2 regions of the Amycolatopsis sp. DSM 110486 genome follow, and region 1 is predicted to be linked to the other one. Evidence: riboswitches for the same ligand, from Rfam matches in the RefSeq annotation. Region 1 holds a riboswitch; the other holds the start of a gene.

Region 1 (7,553 bases):
GTTTCTCCGGCACCGTCGGCTCCCCGCCTCCCGCAGCGTCCGTCAACGATATTCGAGGCGCACCGGCAGTCCGTCAGCGGGGACCGGCAACGACACGTAGTCCCAGCGTGCGGTGTAGTCCTGGGGCACCGACCAGCGGAAAGTCCGCAGCATCTCGTGCATCAGCGCCTTGACCTCGAGGCTGCCGAAGTGCAGCCCGATGCACTTGTGCGCACCGCCGCCGAAGGGCATCCACGCGAACCGGTGCGATTTGTCCTCGCGCCGCGGCTCGGCGAAGCGCTCGGGGTCGAAGCGCATCGGGTCGGTCCAGCAGTCGGGGGTGAAGTGGTTCAGCGTCGGCGAGACGCCGACGAGCGTGCCTTCGGGGATGAAGTGACCGAGCACCTCCGTGTCCTTTGTGGTCTTGCGGGCCATCGACGGCACCGGGGCCCGCAGCCGCAGCGATTCCTTCATCACGAGGTCGAGCGTTTCCAGGCTTTCCAGCGCCTCGATGTCCGGCACGTCGTCGCCGAGCGCGAGCGACTCCGCGCGGGCGCGTTCCTGCCACTCCGGGTGCTTGGCCAGGTAGTAGGCCATGGCGCTGCTGGTGATGGTCGTGGTGTCGTGCGCCGCCATCATCAGGAAGATCATGTGGTTCACGATGTCCGCGTCGGTGAACCGGTCGCCGTCCTCGGTGGTGGCAGTGCAGAGCGCGGCGAACAGGTCGTCGCCGCCCGCGCGGCGCTTTTCCGGCAGGGTCTCGCCGAAGTAGCGCTCCAGCAGCCGCCGGCCGCGCAGGCCCGCGGACCAGCGGCCGCCGGGCACGGGGTAGCGCACCAGTGCCGTGCCCGCGCGCACGGTGTTCACGAACGCGCGGCTGATCCGCATCGCGTCGTCGGGCGAGCGCATGTCCATGAACACGCGCGTCGCCACGTCGAGCGTGAGCTGCTTGAGCGCCCAGTACAGCCGCGGCCGCGTGCCGCCGGGCCACGCCTCGACGCCGGCGCGCAGGGCCGGGCCCATCTGCCCGACGTAGCCGACGAGCCGCTCGCGCGTGAACGCGCTCTGCATGATCCGCCGGTGCAGGTGGTGCTCGCCGAAGTCGAGCAGCATGAGGCCGCGGTCGAAGAACTTCTCGATGAAGAACTTCCAGCCCTCCTGCGAGAACGCCTTGTCCTTGTTCACCAGGGCGATCTGCGTGGCCTCGGGGCCGGACAGCGAGACGATCCGGCGGCCGAAGCCACCCATCCACGAGACGGGGCCGTACTTCTCGTAGCGGCTGAAGCTGAAGTCCAGGCCGAAGCGCATCATCTCCAGCGCGTGGCCCACGACCGGCGGGCCGTCGTCGCCGAGCACCGGCTTCAGGCCACTGCCCGCGGGCGGCGCCGCGAGCTCGCGCACGGGGTAGGTGGCCGCCTGCCAGCGCTGGTCGACGGTGCGGGGCAGCGGCATCGACGTGAGCGTGGGCACCCGCTCACGCAGGCTCTCGGCGACCTTGCCGACCTTGCCGACTGCGCTCGTCATGGCGACCTGCCTTCACTGGCGGAACCCCGGTCCGACCTCCACCGTGCCGCGCTGTTGACCGAATGACAATACCTTTGGCCGGCTCCATCCGGGTGATCCTTGACGAAGATCCGGTGCCGGGCGGTGGTTCGCGCCGCCCGGCACCGTTGCCCGGGGTTGCTCAGCCCTGCTCGGCGCGGACCTGGCGGGCTGCCGCGACGAGGTGGCGCAAGGCGGGCTCCACCTCGGCGTAGCGGCGCGTCTTGAGGCCGCAGTCGGGGTTCACCCACAGCCGGTGCGCCGGCACGGCGGCGGCCGCCGTGCGCAGCAGGTCCGCGACCTCCTCGACGCCCGGCACACGGGGCGAGTGGATGTCGTAGACGCCGGGGCCGACGCCGCGCGCGAACCCGCCGGCCGACAGGTCGGCGAGTACCTCCATTTTCGAGCGCGCGGCTTCGATGCTGGTCACGTCGGCGTCGAGGCCGTCGATCGCCGAGAGCACCTCGCCGAACTCCGAATAGCACATGTGCGTGTGGATCTGGGTGCCCGCGGCGGCTCCGGCCGTCGCGACGCGGAACGCCCGCACCGCCCAGTCGAAGTAGACCTCGTGCCCGGCCGCGCGCAGCGGCAGCAGCTCCCGCAGGGCCGGCTCGTCGACCTGGATCACGCGCACGCCCGCGGCTTCGAGGTCGGTCACCTCGTCGCGGATCGCGAACGCGACCTGCAGCGCGGTGTCGGCGAGCGGCTGGTCGTCGCGCACGAACGACCACGCGAGGATCGTGACCGGGCCGGTGAGCATGCCCTTGATCGGCTTGGTGGTGCGGCTTTGCGCGTACCGCGCCCACGGCACGGTCATCGGCCGCGGGCGCGAGACGTCGCCGTAGAGGATCGGCGGGCGGACGCAGCGCGAGCCGTAGGACTGCACCCAGCCGTGCTCGGTCGAGGCGAACCCGGCGAGCTGCTCGGCGAAGTACTGCACCATGTCGTTGCGCTCGGGCTCGCCGTGCACCAGCACGTCGAGGCCCAGCTCCTCCTGCAGCCGCACCACTCGGTCGATCTCGGCGTGCATCTGGGCCACGTACTCGGGTTCGTCGAGCGTGCCCGCGCGGTACGCGGCGCGGGCCTTGCGGAGGTCGGTGGTCTGCGGGAACGAGCCGATCGTGGTGGTCGGCAGCGGCGGCAGGCCGAGGGATTCCCGGTGCGCGGCCGCCCGTTGCTCGTACGGTGCACGCACGGCGTCCTGCGGTGTCAGCGCCGCCAGCCGCTCCCGCACGGCCGCGTCTGCCGGGTTCGTCGCGCGGTCCGCGACGGCCGCCCGCGCCGCCGACAGGTCCACGTCTTCGCCGCGCAGCGCCCGCCCGAGCAGCACGACCTCGGCGACCTTCTGGTCGGCGAACGCGAGCCAGCTCCCGAGTCGTGAATCGAGGTTCTCGGCCTCGACGTCGTAGGGTACGTGCAGCAGCGAGCACGATGTCGTGACGCTCACGTGCTGCGCGGTGCCGGCCAGCCGCGCGGCGCGTTCCAACGCTCGGTCCGGGTCGGTGCGCCACACGTTGCGCCCGTCGACGACGCCGGCGAGCACCTCCTTGTCGCGCAACGCGCCTTCCGCGGCCACAGCGTCCACAAAGGACGCGTCGGTGACGAGGTCCACGGCCAGCGCCTCGATGGGGGAGCGGGCCAGCACGCCCAGCCCGCGGCCGAGTCCGCCGAAGTAACCGGCGACGAGCAGCTTCGGGCGGTCCTCGGCCTTGGCCAGCACGTGGTACGCGCGGGTCAGCGCGTTGAGCTCCTTCGTGGTGCGGTCACCGGCGAACGCCGGTTCATCAAGCTGCACCCACTCGACGCCTTCGGCCTTCAGCGCGGCCAGCAGCTCCGCGTAGGCGGACAGCAGCTCGTCGAGCAGCTCCAGCGGTTCGAAGCCGGGCTGTGTCGCCTTGCTGAGCAGCAGGAACGTGACCGGCCCGACGAGTACCGGCCGCGTCTCGATCCCCAACTCCCGGGCTTCGCGCACCTCGTCGAGCGGCTTCGTGCCCGACAGCGTGAAGCGCGAGCCGGGACCCAGCTCGGGCACGAGGTAGTGGTAGTTGGTGTCGAACCACTTGGTCATCTCGAGCGCAGGCTCGTCCTGCACGCCGCGCGCGGCGGCGAAGTACGTGTCCAGCGGTGAGAGGCCGAGGCGCGCGAAGCGCTCCGGCAGCGCGCCGAACAGCTCGGCGGTGTCGAGCACGTGGTCGTAGTGGGAGAACGTGCCGGACGGGATCGACTCCAGGCCGGCGTCGCGCAGTCGCGACCAGGTCTGTGCGCGAAGTTCGCGGCCGGTGGCGAGCAACTCCGCTTCGCCGGTGGTGCCGGCCCAGTAGCGCTCCAGGGCGCGCTTGAGCTCCCGGGCCGGGCCGATGCGCGGGTATCCCAGGATGGTGGTGCCGATGGTGGTCACAGGCTCTCTCCTCGCGAGCTCGCCAACGAGCCCGGGCACGCGAGAACCGCGTTTCGCCTCAGGCCTGCTCCCACGGGGCCCGGACTCACGCACGCCGTCGGCGCACGTACCACGGGCAGGTCTTCGGACTCGTGGGCGAACCGCTCGCGCCTACTCACCGTCGCTTCCCGGGCCTTCGCCCAGTGCTTGACCACGAAATCGTGGTGACGGCTTTCGTTCCCACTCACCGCTGCGGGGCAGTCCCGGATTCACACCGGGTTCCCTGTTGCCTCACCGGGGCACGACCGAAAAAGCTCGGCCACGCCCTGGCGAACCAGTGGCGTGGCCGAGCCTAGCGGGTCGGGGTTGCCGGCGGCACAAGACGCACCCCGGTCCCAGAGTCCGGGATCAGTCCCAGTCCAGCGCGCCGCCCGACTGGTACTCGATCACGCGGGTCTCGAAGAAGTTCTTCTCCTTCTTCAGGTCCATCGCCTCCGACATCCACGGGAACGGGTTCTCCGTCTCCCCGAAGATCGGCGCGAGGCCGATCTGCTGGGCGCGCCGGTCGGTGATGAAGTGCATGTACTGCTCGCACAGCTGCGCCGAGAGGCCCAGCATGCCGCGCGGCATGGTGTCGCGCGCGTAGCGGACTTCCAGCTCGCACGCGTCGGTCAGCATCTGCCGGATCTCCGCCTGGAACTGCTCGGTCCACAGGTGCGGGTTCTCGATCTTGATCTGGTTGATGCAGTCGATGCCGAAGTTCAGGTGGATCGACTCGTCGCGCAGGATGTACTGGTACTGCTCGGCGATGCCGACCATCTTGTTGCGGCGGCCGAGCGAGAGGATCTGCGCGAAGCCGGTGTAGAACCACATGCCCTCGAAGATCACGTAGAAGGCCACGAGGTCGCGCAGGAACGCCTGGTCGGCCTCCTGCGTGCCGGTCTCGAAGTCCGGGTTCTCGAGGTTCTGCGTGTACTTCAGCGCCCACGCGTCCTTCTCGGAGATGGACGGCACCTCGCGGTACATGTTGAACAGCTCGCCCTCGACCAGGCCGAGGCTTTCGCAGATGTACTGGAAGGTGTGCGTGTGCACGGCTTCCTCGAACGCCTGGCGCAGCAGGTACTGGCGGCACTCGGGGTTGGTGATCTGGCGGTACACCGCGAGCACGATGTTGTTGGCCACCAACGACTCCGCGGTGGCGAAGAAGCCGAGGTTGCGCTTGAGCATCTGGCGCTCGTCCTCGGTCAGGCCGTCGGGCGACTTCCACAGCGCGATGTCGGCCTGCATGGCGACCTCGGTCGGCATCCAGTGGTTGTTGCACGCGGCGAGGTACTTGTCCCACGCCCAGCGGTACTTCATGGGCAGCAGCTGGTTCACGTCGGCGCGCGCGTTGATCATGCGCTTGTCGTCGACGTTGATCCGGGCGGCGCCGACCTCGATCTCGCCGAGGCCGGTGGCGTCCGTGGTCTCCACGTTGGTCATCAAGAGGCTCCAAGAAAAAAGGCTCGTGAGGGGCGCGGCGGGTTCTCGCCCGCCGCACCCCTCACGAGGAGGTCACTGGCAGGCTTCGCAGTCGGGGTCGTCGATGCGGCAGGCGGCGCCTTCGGTGGCGACGAAGTCGATGTCGTCGACCTTCGGCATTTCCTTAGGCTCGGCGGGCTTGGCGGCCGGGACCGCGGCGGGCACGGCCGCGGCGGGGCTCGCCGGGACAGCGGCCGAGGGCGACGGCGCCGGGGCCGGCGTCGCGGCCGGAGCAGCGGCGGCGGCGGGGGCGGCCGAGACCGCGTTCAGCTTGCCGTCGGTGCCGCGCAGGGTGCTCTTCTCCACGTGCGTCGCCGACTGCGCGCGCAGGTAGTACGTGGTCTTGAGGCCCTTGTGCCACGCGTAGCGGTACAGCTCGTCGAGCTTGCGCCCGCTCGGCGCCGCGATGTAGAGGTTCAGCGACTGCGCCTGGTCGATCCACTTCTGCCGGACCGAGCCCGCGTCCACGATCCACTTCGACTCGATCTCGAACGCGGTGGCGTAGAGCGCCTTGAGGTCGTCCGGCACGCGGTCGATCTGGCCGAGGCTGCCGTCGAAGTACTTCAGGTCGCTGACCATGACCTCGTCCCACAGACCGCGGGCCTTGAGGCTCTTGACCAGGTGCGGGTTCACCACGGTGAAGTCGCCCGACATGTTCGACTTCACGTACAGGTTCTGGAACAGCGGCTCGATCGACTGGCCGACGCCGGAGATGTTGGAGATCGTCGCGGTCGGTGCGATCGCCATCACGTTGGAGTTGCGCATGCCGACGGTCTTCACGCGCTCGCGCAGCGGCGCCCAGTCCAACGTCGTGGAGGTGTCGACGGCGAGGGCGTCGCCCTGGCGTGCGTCGATCAGCAGCTGCATCGAGTCGATCGGCAGGATGCCGCGGCTCCACAGCGAACCCTCGAACGTCTGGTACTGGCCGCGCTCCTCGGCGAGGTCGGTCGACGCGGAGATCGCGTAGTAGGACACGTGCTCCATGCTGAGGTCGGCGAACTTCACCGCCTCCTGCGAAGCGAACGGAACGCCGATCTCGAACAGCGCGTCCTGGTAGCCCATGATGCCCAGGCCCACCGGGCGGTGGCGCAGGTTGGAGCGGCGCGCCTCCGGGATCGTGTAGAAGTTGATGTCGATCACGTTGTCGAGCATGCGGACCGCGGTGCGCACGGTCTTCTCGAGGCGCTTGGTGTCGAGGCCCTCGGGCGTCACGTGCTTGAGCAGGTTCACCGAGCCGAGGTTGCAGACCGCGACCTCGTCGATGTTGGTGTTCAGCGTGATCTCGGTGCACAGGTTCGAGGAGTGCACCACGCCGACGTGCTGCTGCGGCGAGCGCAGGTTGCACGGGTCCTTGAACGTGATCCACGGGTGGCCGGTCTCGAACAGCATCGTCAGCATGCGACGCCACAGGTCGACGGCGCGCAGGCGGCGGAAGACCTTGATCTCGCCGCGGTCGGCGGCGGCCTCGTACTCGCGGTAGCGCTCGGCGAACGCGTTGCCGTAGAGGTCGTGCAGGTCCGGCGTCTCGTTGGGGGAGAACAGGGTCCACTGCGCGTCGGCCTCGACGCGGCGCAGGAACTCGTCCGGCACCCAGTTCGCCGTGTTCATGTCGTGCGTGCGGCGGCGGTCGTCACCGGTGTTCTTGCGCAGGTCGAGGAACTCCTCGATGTCCACGTGCCACGTCTCGAGGTACGCGCACGCCGCGCCCTTGCGCTTGCCGCCCTGGTTCACGGCGACGGCGGTGTCGTTGGCGATCTTGAGGAACGGCACGACACCCTGCGACTGGCCGTTGGTGCCCTTGATGTGCGCGCCGAGGCCGCGCACCGGGGTCCAGTCGTTGCCGAGGCCGCCCGAGTACTTGGCGAGCAGCGCGTTGTTCTTGTACGCCTGGAAGATCGAGTCCAGGTCGTCGTCCACAGTGGTCAGGAAGCACGACGAGAGCTGCGCGCGCGTGGTACCCGAGTTGAACAGCGTCGGCGTCGAGGCCATGAAGTGGAAGGTGGAGAGCAGCTCGTAGAACTCGATCGCGCGGGCTTCGCGGTTGTCCTCGCGGATGGCCAGGCCCATGGCCACGCGCATGAAGAACGCCTGCGGCAGCTCGAAGCGCGTGCCGTTGTGGTGCTGGAAGTACCGG
Region 2 (7,553 bases), 3.5 Mb from region 1:
AGGTCGGCACCGGGCACGAGATCGAGCGTGCTCCCCGAAGCGGCGCCGACGGGCATGATGACCAGGCAGAGCACGAGCGCGCCGATCGTCACCGCCGTCACGTCGACGGCCGCGGTCGCCGACGCGTGGCCGAGGCTGATGCCGCTGCTTCTTCGCCGCCTCCGTGCGGCGAGCAAGGGCCAGCAGAGCAGCGCGTACGGCAGCGCGATGGCCGTGATCGGGATGATCCCCCAGAAAGCGCGCAGCAAGGCGCCCATGCGCTTCCCTTCTCGAACCCCTCTGAACTGTTTCTTCCCGCCTTCCCAAGATCAACCTTCGCATCGCCGGTTCGAGTCGGCATGCTCAGCGGGCCGCACTATTCGGTGATCTTTCCGGTGGCGCGAAACGGCTTCCCGTGGTTCGGTCGAGGCGCGGACCGTCCATAGTGGATGCTGTGGACAACCCTGTGGAAGGATTTCGCCGACTTGGTGAAAAGCCTTGTCCACAACGGAAAACAAGGGTTCGAGCCTGTGTACTACCCGGCGAGCTCGCGCGCCTTCTCGATGAGCGCGGACAGGTGCAGGCCACGGTGGACGTCGCACGGATGCGTGGTCGTTCCACTCGTGACCATGGCCGCGAAGTCGTCCAGCAAGGCCGTGTAGGACTCCGCGGCGGTGCCTGGCTTGCGGCCGAGTGTCCGGTAGCCGTGCTCGCCGTAGACCGCGACCTCGACGACGGTCGGCTGAACCGGCAGCCGCAGCGACAGCGTCGCGGTGCTCGTGGCGCCGCCCTCGTGGGCGAACATCAGCTGCCACAGGTCATCGGGGCCGCGGTGGGCCGCGAGCACGTCGGTGATGCGGCCGAGGGCGGCGTCGAGCAGGTCGAACGCGTGCGGGCCGATGTCGGCTAGCGCGCCGCCGGACGCGTCGAGGCGCCAGGCCGAGGTCGAGTACTGCCCGCCGAGCAGCGCGCCCGACAGCCAGCGCGCGCCACCGCCGCGCCAGCCGCCCGAGGCGGCGAGGCCGTCGAGCCACTCGCGCGTCTGCTGGGAGAACCGCAGCGTGAGCATCACGAGCGACGCGACGCCGGCTTTGTCCACGGCGTCGGCCAGCCGCTGCGCGCTCGCCAGGTCGGCGGCGATGGGCTTCTCGAGGATCAGGTGCTTGCCGGCCTCGGCCGCGCGCGTCGCGATCTCCGCCTGCACGGCGGGCGGCACGGCGAAGGCGAGGGCGTCGACCAGCGAGAACAGCTCCTCGAGATCGTCGGTGCCGACGGCTCCGTGGGCCTCGGCCAGCGGACGGGCGCTGGTGATGCGGCGCGCCCACACGGCGGTGAGCTCGGTGCCGGGGTGTTCGGTCAGGCCCGGCGCGTGCACCGTGGTCGCCCAGGGACCGGTTCCGACGAGGCCGATGCGCAGCTGTCCGACGTCCACGCCCGGAAGTGTAGGTGTGTCCGGCGCCGCTTCCGGCGGGTACCTCCGGTGGGTTAACGTCGGTCAGCTGTACACCACGATCGGGGGAAGCCGGTGGGAATCCGGCGCTGACCCGCAACCGTGAGCGGCCGCCCGTGCGGCCGTGAGCCGGATCGCCCGCCGTGGTCCGACTCGATGCGAGGTTCATCAACGATGCAGTTGTTCCCTGCCCGGCTCCTTGCCGTGGCCGCGCTCCTGGTCACCGCCGGTCTGTCCGGCGCGAGTACCGCCACTGCGACCGTGCCCGGGAAGGGCACCGCGGGGTACTGCCCCGACGCCACGGGCGTGACGGTGGTCGTCGACTTCCAGGATCTCGGCGGCGACACCCTGATCCGCTGCGCGCCCGGGCCGCAGGCCGACGGCGTGGCGGCCATGCAGAACGCGGGCCTCGACCTCGCGGGCGTCGGCAAGTACGGCCTGGCGCTGATCTGCAAGATCGAGGGCAAACCGGCCGACCAGTCGTGCTCGGGGATGCCGCCCGAGAGCGCGTCGTGGAGCTTCTGGACGGCGACCGACGGTGGCAAGTGGGCTTCGAGCCAGGTCGGCGTGCAGGGCTGGAAGCCGCCGGCCGGGAGTTTCGAGGGCTGGTCGTTCGCGCACAACAAGTCCTTCCAGGACTATCCGCCGCCGCGGGTGGCACCGGTGCGGAAGGCCAACGCGCCTGTTCCCGCGGCCGCGGCTACGGATCCCGGCGGCAACGGCTTCCCGTGGAGCCTGGTGATCGGGCTCGTCGTGATCGCGGTGCTCGTCGTCGCGGGTGTGGTCGTCGGGCTGCGGCGCAGGCGTGCTGCCCGGTAACGCGCGGGCTCTGCACCCGGGCGCGTGGTGGGTGTGGGCGCTCGCGCTCGCCGTCGCCGCCAGCCGCACCACCAACCCGCTGCTGCTCACGCTGGTGATCGCCGTGGCCGGGTTCGTGGTGGTGAACCGCCGGGGCGACGCGCCGTGGGCGCTGGCTTTTCGCGTGTACGCGCTGGTCGCGGGCGTGATCGTGGTGTCACGCGTGCTGTTCCGCATCCTCATCGGCGGCGAGGACGGTGGCCACGTGCTCTTCACGCTGCCGGCGATCCCGCTGCCCGCCGCGGCCGCCGGGATCGAGCTGCTGGGGCCGACGTCGGCCGAGGAGCTGCTCGGCGGCTTCTACGACGGGCTGCGGCTCGCCACGATCGTGCTCTGCGTCGGCGCCGCCAACGCGTTGGCCAACCCGAAACGCCTGCTCAAGGCCGTGCCCGGCGCGTTGGCCGAGGTCAGCACGGCCGTCACGGTGGCGCTTTCGGTGGCGCCGCAGCTGGTGGAGAGCGTGCAGCGAGTGCGGCGCGCGCGGCGGCTGCGGGCGGCCCGCGGGCGGGGCCTGAGGTTCGTGAAGGGGGTTTTCGTGCCGGTGCTCGCGGACGCGATGGACCGCTCGCTCCTGCTGGCAGCGGCCATGGACTCGCGCGGCTACGGCCGGCGCGGCTACCTCGCGCAGCGCGTGCGCGTGCTGATCGCGACCTGCGTCCTCGCGGGGCTGTTCGGGGTCGCCGTCGGGGTGTACGGGGTGCTCGACGGGTCGTCGAGCTGGCTCGGCGTGCCGATGCTGGTGGCGGGCTTGGCCGTGGCGTCCGCCGGGTTCGTGCTGGGCGGGCGGCGGATCCAGCGGACGGCGTACCGGCCTGATCCGTGGCGGTTGCCGGAGACGTTGGTGGTGCTGTGCGGAGTCGCGTCGGCGGGGCTGCTGCTGGCTGCTCCGCCGGCGCAGCTGGCCACGTCGGTGAGCCCGCCGAGCTGGCCGACGTTGCCCTTGCTGCCGACGTTGGCCGTGTTGATCGCGGTGTTGCCGGCGTGGCTCGCGCCGCGGCCGCTGCCGGTCGCCCAGGTGGCACGATGATCGAGTTTTCACAGGTCACCGTCACCTATGACGGAGCTTCCTCACCGGTGCTGCGCGGCGTCGACCTCGTGGTGGAGGAAGGCGAGCTGTGCCTCGTGGCCGGACGCACGGGGGTCGGCAAGTCGACGTTTCTCGGCGCAATCAACGGGCTCGTGCCCCACTTCACCGGCGGGACGCTGGCCGGGCGTGTGCTCGTCGACGGCCTGGACACGGCCACGCACCCGCCGCGTGAGCTGGCCTCCGTGGTCGGCGTCGTGGGGCAGGACCCGCTCGCGGGGTTCGTCACGGACACCGTCGAGGAAGAGCTCGCGTACGCGATGGAGCAGCTGGCCGTGGCGCCCGACGTCATGCGCAAGCGCGTGGAGGAGACGCTCGACCTGCTGGGCATCGCCGAGCTGCGCGACCGTCCACTTCGGACGCTTTCGGGCGGACAGCAGCAGCGCGTGGCGATCGGGTCCGTGCTGACGGCGCACCCGCGCGTGCTCGTGCTGGACGAGCCGACGTCCGCCCTCGACCCGACGGCCGCCGAGGAGGTGCTGGCCGCGATCACGCGGCTGGTCCACGACCTCGGCACCACGGTCGTCGTCGCGGAGCACCGGATGGAGCGCGTGGCGCAGTACGCCGACCGGCTGCTTTACCTGCCGGGCGACGGTTCCGTGCGGTCCGGACCGCCGGCGGAGGTGTTCGCAGACGCCGACGTGGCGCCGCCGATCGTGGAGCTCGGCCGCTTCGCGGGCTGGTCGCCGCTGCCGCTCTCGGTGCGGGACGCGCGACGGCGGGCCGGGCCGTTGCGGGAGCGGCTCTCGTCGGTGACCCGCCCGGCCGCGGCCGGCGTGCCTGCGGAGGACGCACTCACCGCGCAGGGGGTGCAGGTGCGCTACGGGGGCGTAGCGGCCGTGTGTGGGGTGGACCTGCGGCTGGGCCGGGGCGAGGTCGTCGCGCTGATGGGGCGCAACGGGTCTGGCAAGTCTTCGCTGCTGTGGGCGCTGCAGGGCAGTGGGCCGCGCTCGGGCGGGACCGTCGACGTGCTGGGGGCGGACCCGGCGTCGGTGCGGCCGCGGGCGGCGCGGTCGCGTGTCGGGCTGGTGCCGCAGACGCCGTCCGACCTGCTGTACCTCGACTCTGTGGCCGCCGAGTGCCGGCAGGCGGACGTCGAATCGGGCGCCGCCGCGGGCACGGCCCGGACACTGCTGGACCGGCTGGTTTCGGGTGTCTCCGCGGCTGCGAACCCTCGTGACCTCTCGGAAGGACAACGGCTCGCGCTGGTGCTGGCCGTGCAGCTGGCCGCCGCGCCGCCCGTTGTCCTGCTCGACGAGCCGACGCGCGGCCTGGACTACCCCGCGAAGCGCCACTTCGCCTCGGTGCTGGCCGCGTTGGCCGCCGAAGACCACGCGATCCTGCTGGCCACGCACGACGTCGAGTTCGTCGCCGTGGCCGCGCACCGCGTGGTGGTGCTGGCCGAAGGCGAGGTCGTGGCCGACGGCCCGACTGCCGACGTCGTCGTGTCGTCCCCGGCGTTCGCACCGCAGGTCGCGAAGGTCCTGGCGCCGCAGGAATGGCTGACGGTCGCCGAGGTCGAGCAGGCGCTGAGGTGACGGACTTCCTCGGGCCCGCCGTGCGGATCCGGCTGCGAACCGCCGCCGTGCTCGTGCTCGCCGTGGTCCTCGGCCTGGCGATGTTCTGCTGGCCGCTCTTCGTGTCCACGCCGCCTTCGGGCCACACGGCCGACGCGCCGTTCATCTTCATGGCGACCCTGCCGGTGCTGATCCTGATCCTGCTCGCCGAACTGTCCAGCGGCGGCCTCGACGCGAAGGCGCTGGCGCTACTCGGTGTCCTGTCCGCGGTCGACGCGGCGCTGCGGCCGCTCGGCGCCGGCACGGGCGGCATCGAGCTGGTGTTCTTCCTGCTCGTGCTCGCCGGTCGCGTCTTCGGCCCGGGCTTCGGCTTCGTGCTGGGCGCGACCTCGCTCTTCGCGTCCGCGCTGCTCACGGGCGGCGTCGGGCCGTGGCTGCCGTTCCAGATGCTCGCGTCTTCGCTGGTCGGCCTGGGTGCGGGGCTGCTGCCGCGGGGTGTGCGCGGCCGCTGGGAGATCGCGCTGCTCGCCGTCTACGGCGTGGTGGCCGCGTACTTCTACGGGCTCGCGATGAGCATGTTCACGTGGCCGTTCCTCGCGGGCACGTCGGCGCTGGACTTCGTGCCGGGCGCGCCGCTGGGCGCGAACCTGCACCGGTTCCTGGTCTTCACCGTGCTGACGTCCACACTCGGCTGGGACACGGGCCGCGCGATCACCAACCTCGTCGCGATCCTGGTCCTGGGCCCGGCCATCCTCACGATCCTGCGCCGCGCGGCTCGGCGAGCGGCGTTCACCCGACCCTGAGCGAACGCCTGGCCTCGTCGAGCACGTCGAAAATCAGTAGGTGTAGAAGCCCCGACCGGACTTCTTGCCCATCAGACCCGCGTCGACCATGCGCAGGAGAAGCGGCGGGGCCGCGTAGAGGGGCTCCTTGAACTCGTCGTACATCGAGTCCGCGATGGCCTTCACGGTGTCGAGGCCGATGAGGTCCGACAGGCGCAGCGGGCCCATCGGGTGGGCGGTGCCGAGCTCCATGCCGCGGTCGATGTCCTCGGCGGTGGCGAAGCCGGACTCGACCATGCGGATCGCCGAGAGCAGGTAGGGCACCAAAAGCGAGTTGACGATGAAGCCGGCGCGGTCCTGGGCGCGGATCACCGTCTTGCCCAAGGCCCCGGCGTGCTCCTCGGCGCGGCGGGCCGTGTCGTCGCCCGTCAGCAGCGACGGGACCAGCTCCACCAGTGGCAGCACCGGCACGGGGTTGAAGAAGTGGATGCCGACGACCTGCTGCGGCCGGTTCGTGGCCATGGCGATCTTCACGATCGGGATCGACGAGGTGTTGGACGCGAAGATCGCGTCTTCCCGGGAGACGATCTTGTCGAGCTGCCCGAAAACGTCGACCTTGGCCTGTTCCTGCTCGAGGATCGCCTCGATCACGAGGTCACGGTCGGCGAGCTCGGCCAGCTCCGTGGTGAAGCGCAGCCGGCCCAGCGCCGCATCGGCGTCCTCGGGCGACAGCTTGCCGTTCTTCACGCCCCGCTGCAGCGACTTCTCGATGCGCGCCTTGCCGGCGTCGAGAGCAGGCCGGCTGACCTCGGTGATCACCACGTCGAAACCCGACTTGGCGTGCACCTCGGCGATGCCCGAGCCCATCTGCCCGGCACCCACAACGCCGACTCGCTGAATGTCTGTCACCGGCTAGCTCCTTCGTCACGCAGGCACAGAAAATGGGCAGCACGCGACGCGCGAGGGTGGTGCCGGGCAGTGCCCGGACTCCACCCTCGCGTCTCGCGTCTGCTCAACGCCGGTATTCGTCGTACCCGTCGTCGTACGGGTCCTCGTTGTCGTCCTCGTCCTCATGCCCGTTGCCGGGAGAGGAATCACTCGACAGCTCGCGCTGCAAAGCATCGAAATCGGTGTCGTGGGAGCTGTACTTGAGCTCGCGCGCCACCTTCGTCTGCTTGGCCTTAGCCCGGCCGCGCCCCATGGCTCGACCCCCTCGCACAGGGGCGGGGCGGCCGGGGGAATCGGCGGCCCCGCATCGTCTCGACAGTTCTTTCCTGGTCACACCGTACCGTGTCCCGGGGGTTCGATGCGACGTGGCACGGTGTGCCGGTGGCGACAGTGTCCGCCGGACGCTGGTTACCGGCCTGTCGGGGGTGATCCGCGCAGGTGGGCGTGCCACGATGCTCAGGTGCTCCGTCCCTTCGTGGCGTATCTGAGGGTGTACGAACCCCTGCTCGCGCTCGGTGACCCGCCCGACGACCGCCTGCGTGAAGCCGTCGCCGCGGCGAAGCTGCGCCGAGCCGCGATCGGCGAACGCGAGCAGGCCGTGTGGCTCAAGTCACAGGCCGCCGCGCCCGCCCGGTTGCTGCCCGCGGAGCTCGCCGACGGCCGGCCCGCGCCGAGCTTGCTGACCGACGTCCTCGTGCTCGACCCGGCGGAGGTGCCGGCCGGGCACCCCGGCGCCGGCCCGTTCGTCTGCCCGCTCGAACTGCGCGCCCGCGCGGCCGCCGCGCTGGTGACGTTCCTCGGCGACGCGACCCCGGCGTTGAAGAACGCCGTGCTCGACGCCGGCGGGGTCTCGGCCGACCGCGCCCGCTCGCGCACGAAGGCCGCGATGGCCGACCTGACCACGGCCGCCGCCCACACGCTCACCACCACCTGGA

What was found. Region 1 has a riboswitch for cobalamin ahead of metE (5-methyltetrahydropteroyltriglutamate--homocysteine S-methyltransferase). Riboswitches for the same ligand answer to the same signal wherever they lie in the genome.
Region 2: linked by a shared signal. The riboswitch ahead of K1T34_RS16115 (hypothetical protein) and the one ahead of metE (5-methyltetrahydropteroyltriglutamate--homocysteine S-methyltransferase) in region 1 are both predicted to bind cobalamin.

Annotation. Positions count from the first base shown of each region.
Region 1 is NZ_CP080519.1:6,832,575-6,840,127, forward strand. It holds gene K1T34_RS33540 (cytochrome P450) at 43-1,503, opposite strand; gene metE (5-methyltetrahydropteroyltriglutamate--homocysteine S-methyltransferase) at 1,664-3,919, opposite strand; cobalamin riboswitch at 4,016-4,212, opposite strand; gene K1T34_RS33550 (ribonucleotide-diphosphate reductase subunit beta) at 4,307-5,380, opposite strand; gene K1T34_RS33555 (ribonucleoside-diphosphate reductase subunit alpha) at 5,453-7,553, opposite strand, start outside.
Region 2 is NZ_CP080519.1:3,327,140-3,334,692, reverse strand. It holds gene K1T34_RS16125 (VanZ family protein) at 1-257, opposite strand, end outside; gene K1T34_RS16120 (Gfo/Idh/MocA family protein) at 515-1,411, opposite strand; cobalamin riboswitch at 1,455-1,590, shown strand; gene K1T34_RS16115 (hypothetical protein) at 1,604-2,248, shown strand; gene K1T34_RS16110 (CbiQ family ECF transporter T component) at 2,238-3,314, shown strand; gene K1T34_RS16105 (ABC transporter ATP-binding protein) at 3,311-4,909, shown strand; gene K1T34_RS16100 (ECF transporter S component) at 4,906-5,691, shown strand; gene K1T34_RS16095 (3-hydroxybutyryl-CoA dehydrogenase) at 5,725-6,579, opposite strand; gene K1T34_RS16090 (DUF3073 domain-containing protein) at 6,683-6,871, opposite strand; gene K1T34_RS16085 (hypothetical protein) at 7,079-7,553, shown strand, end outside.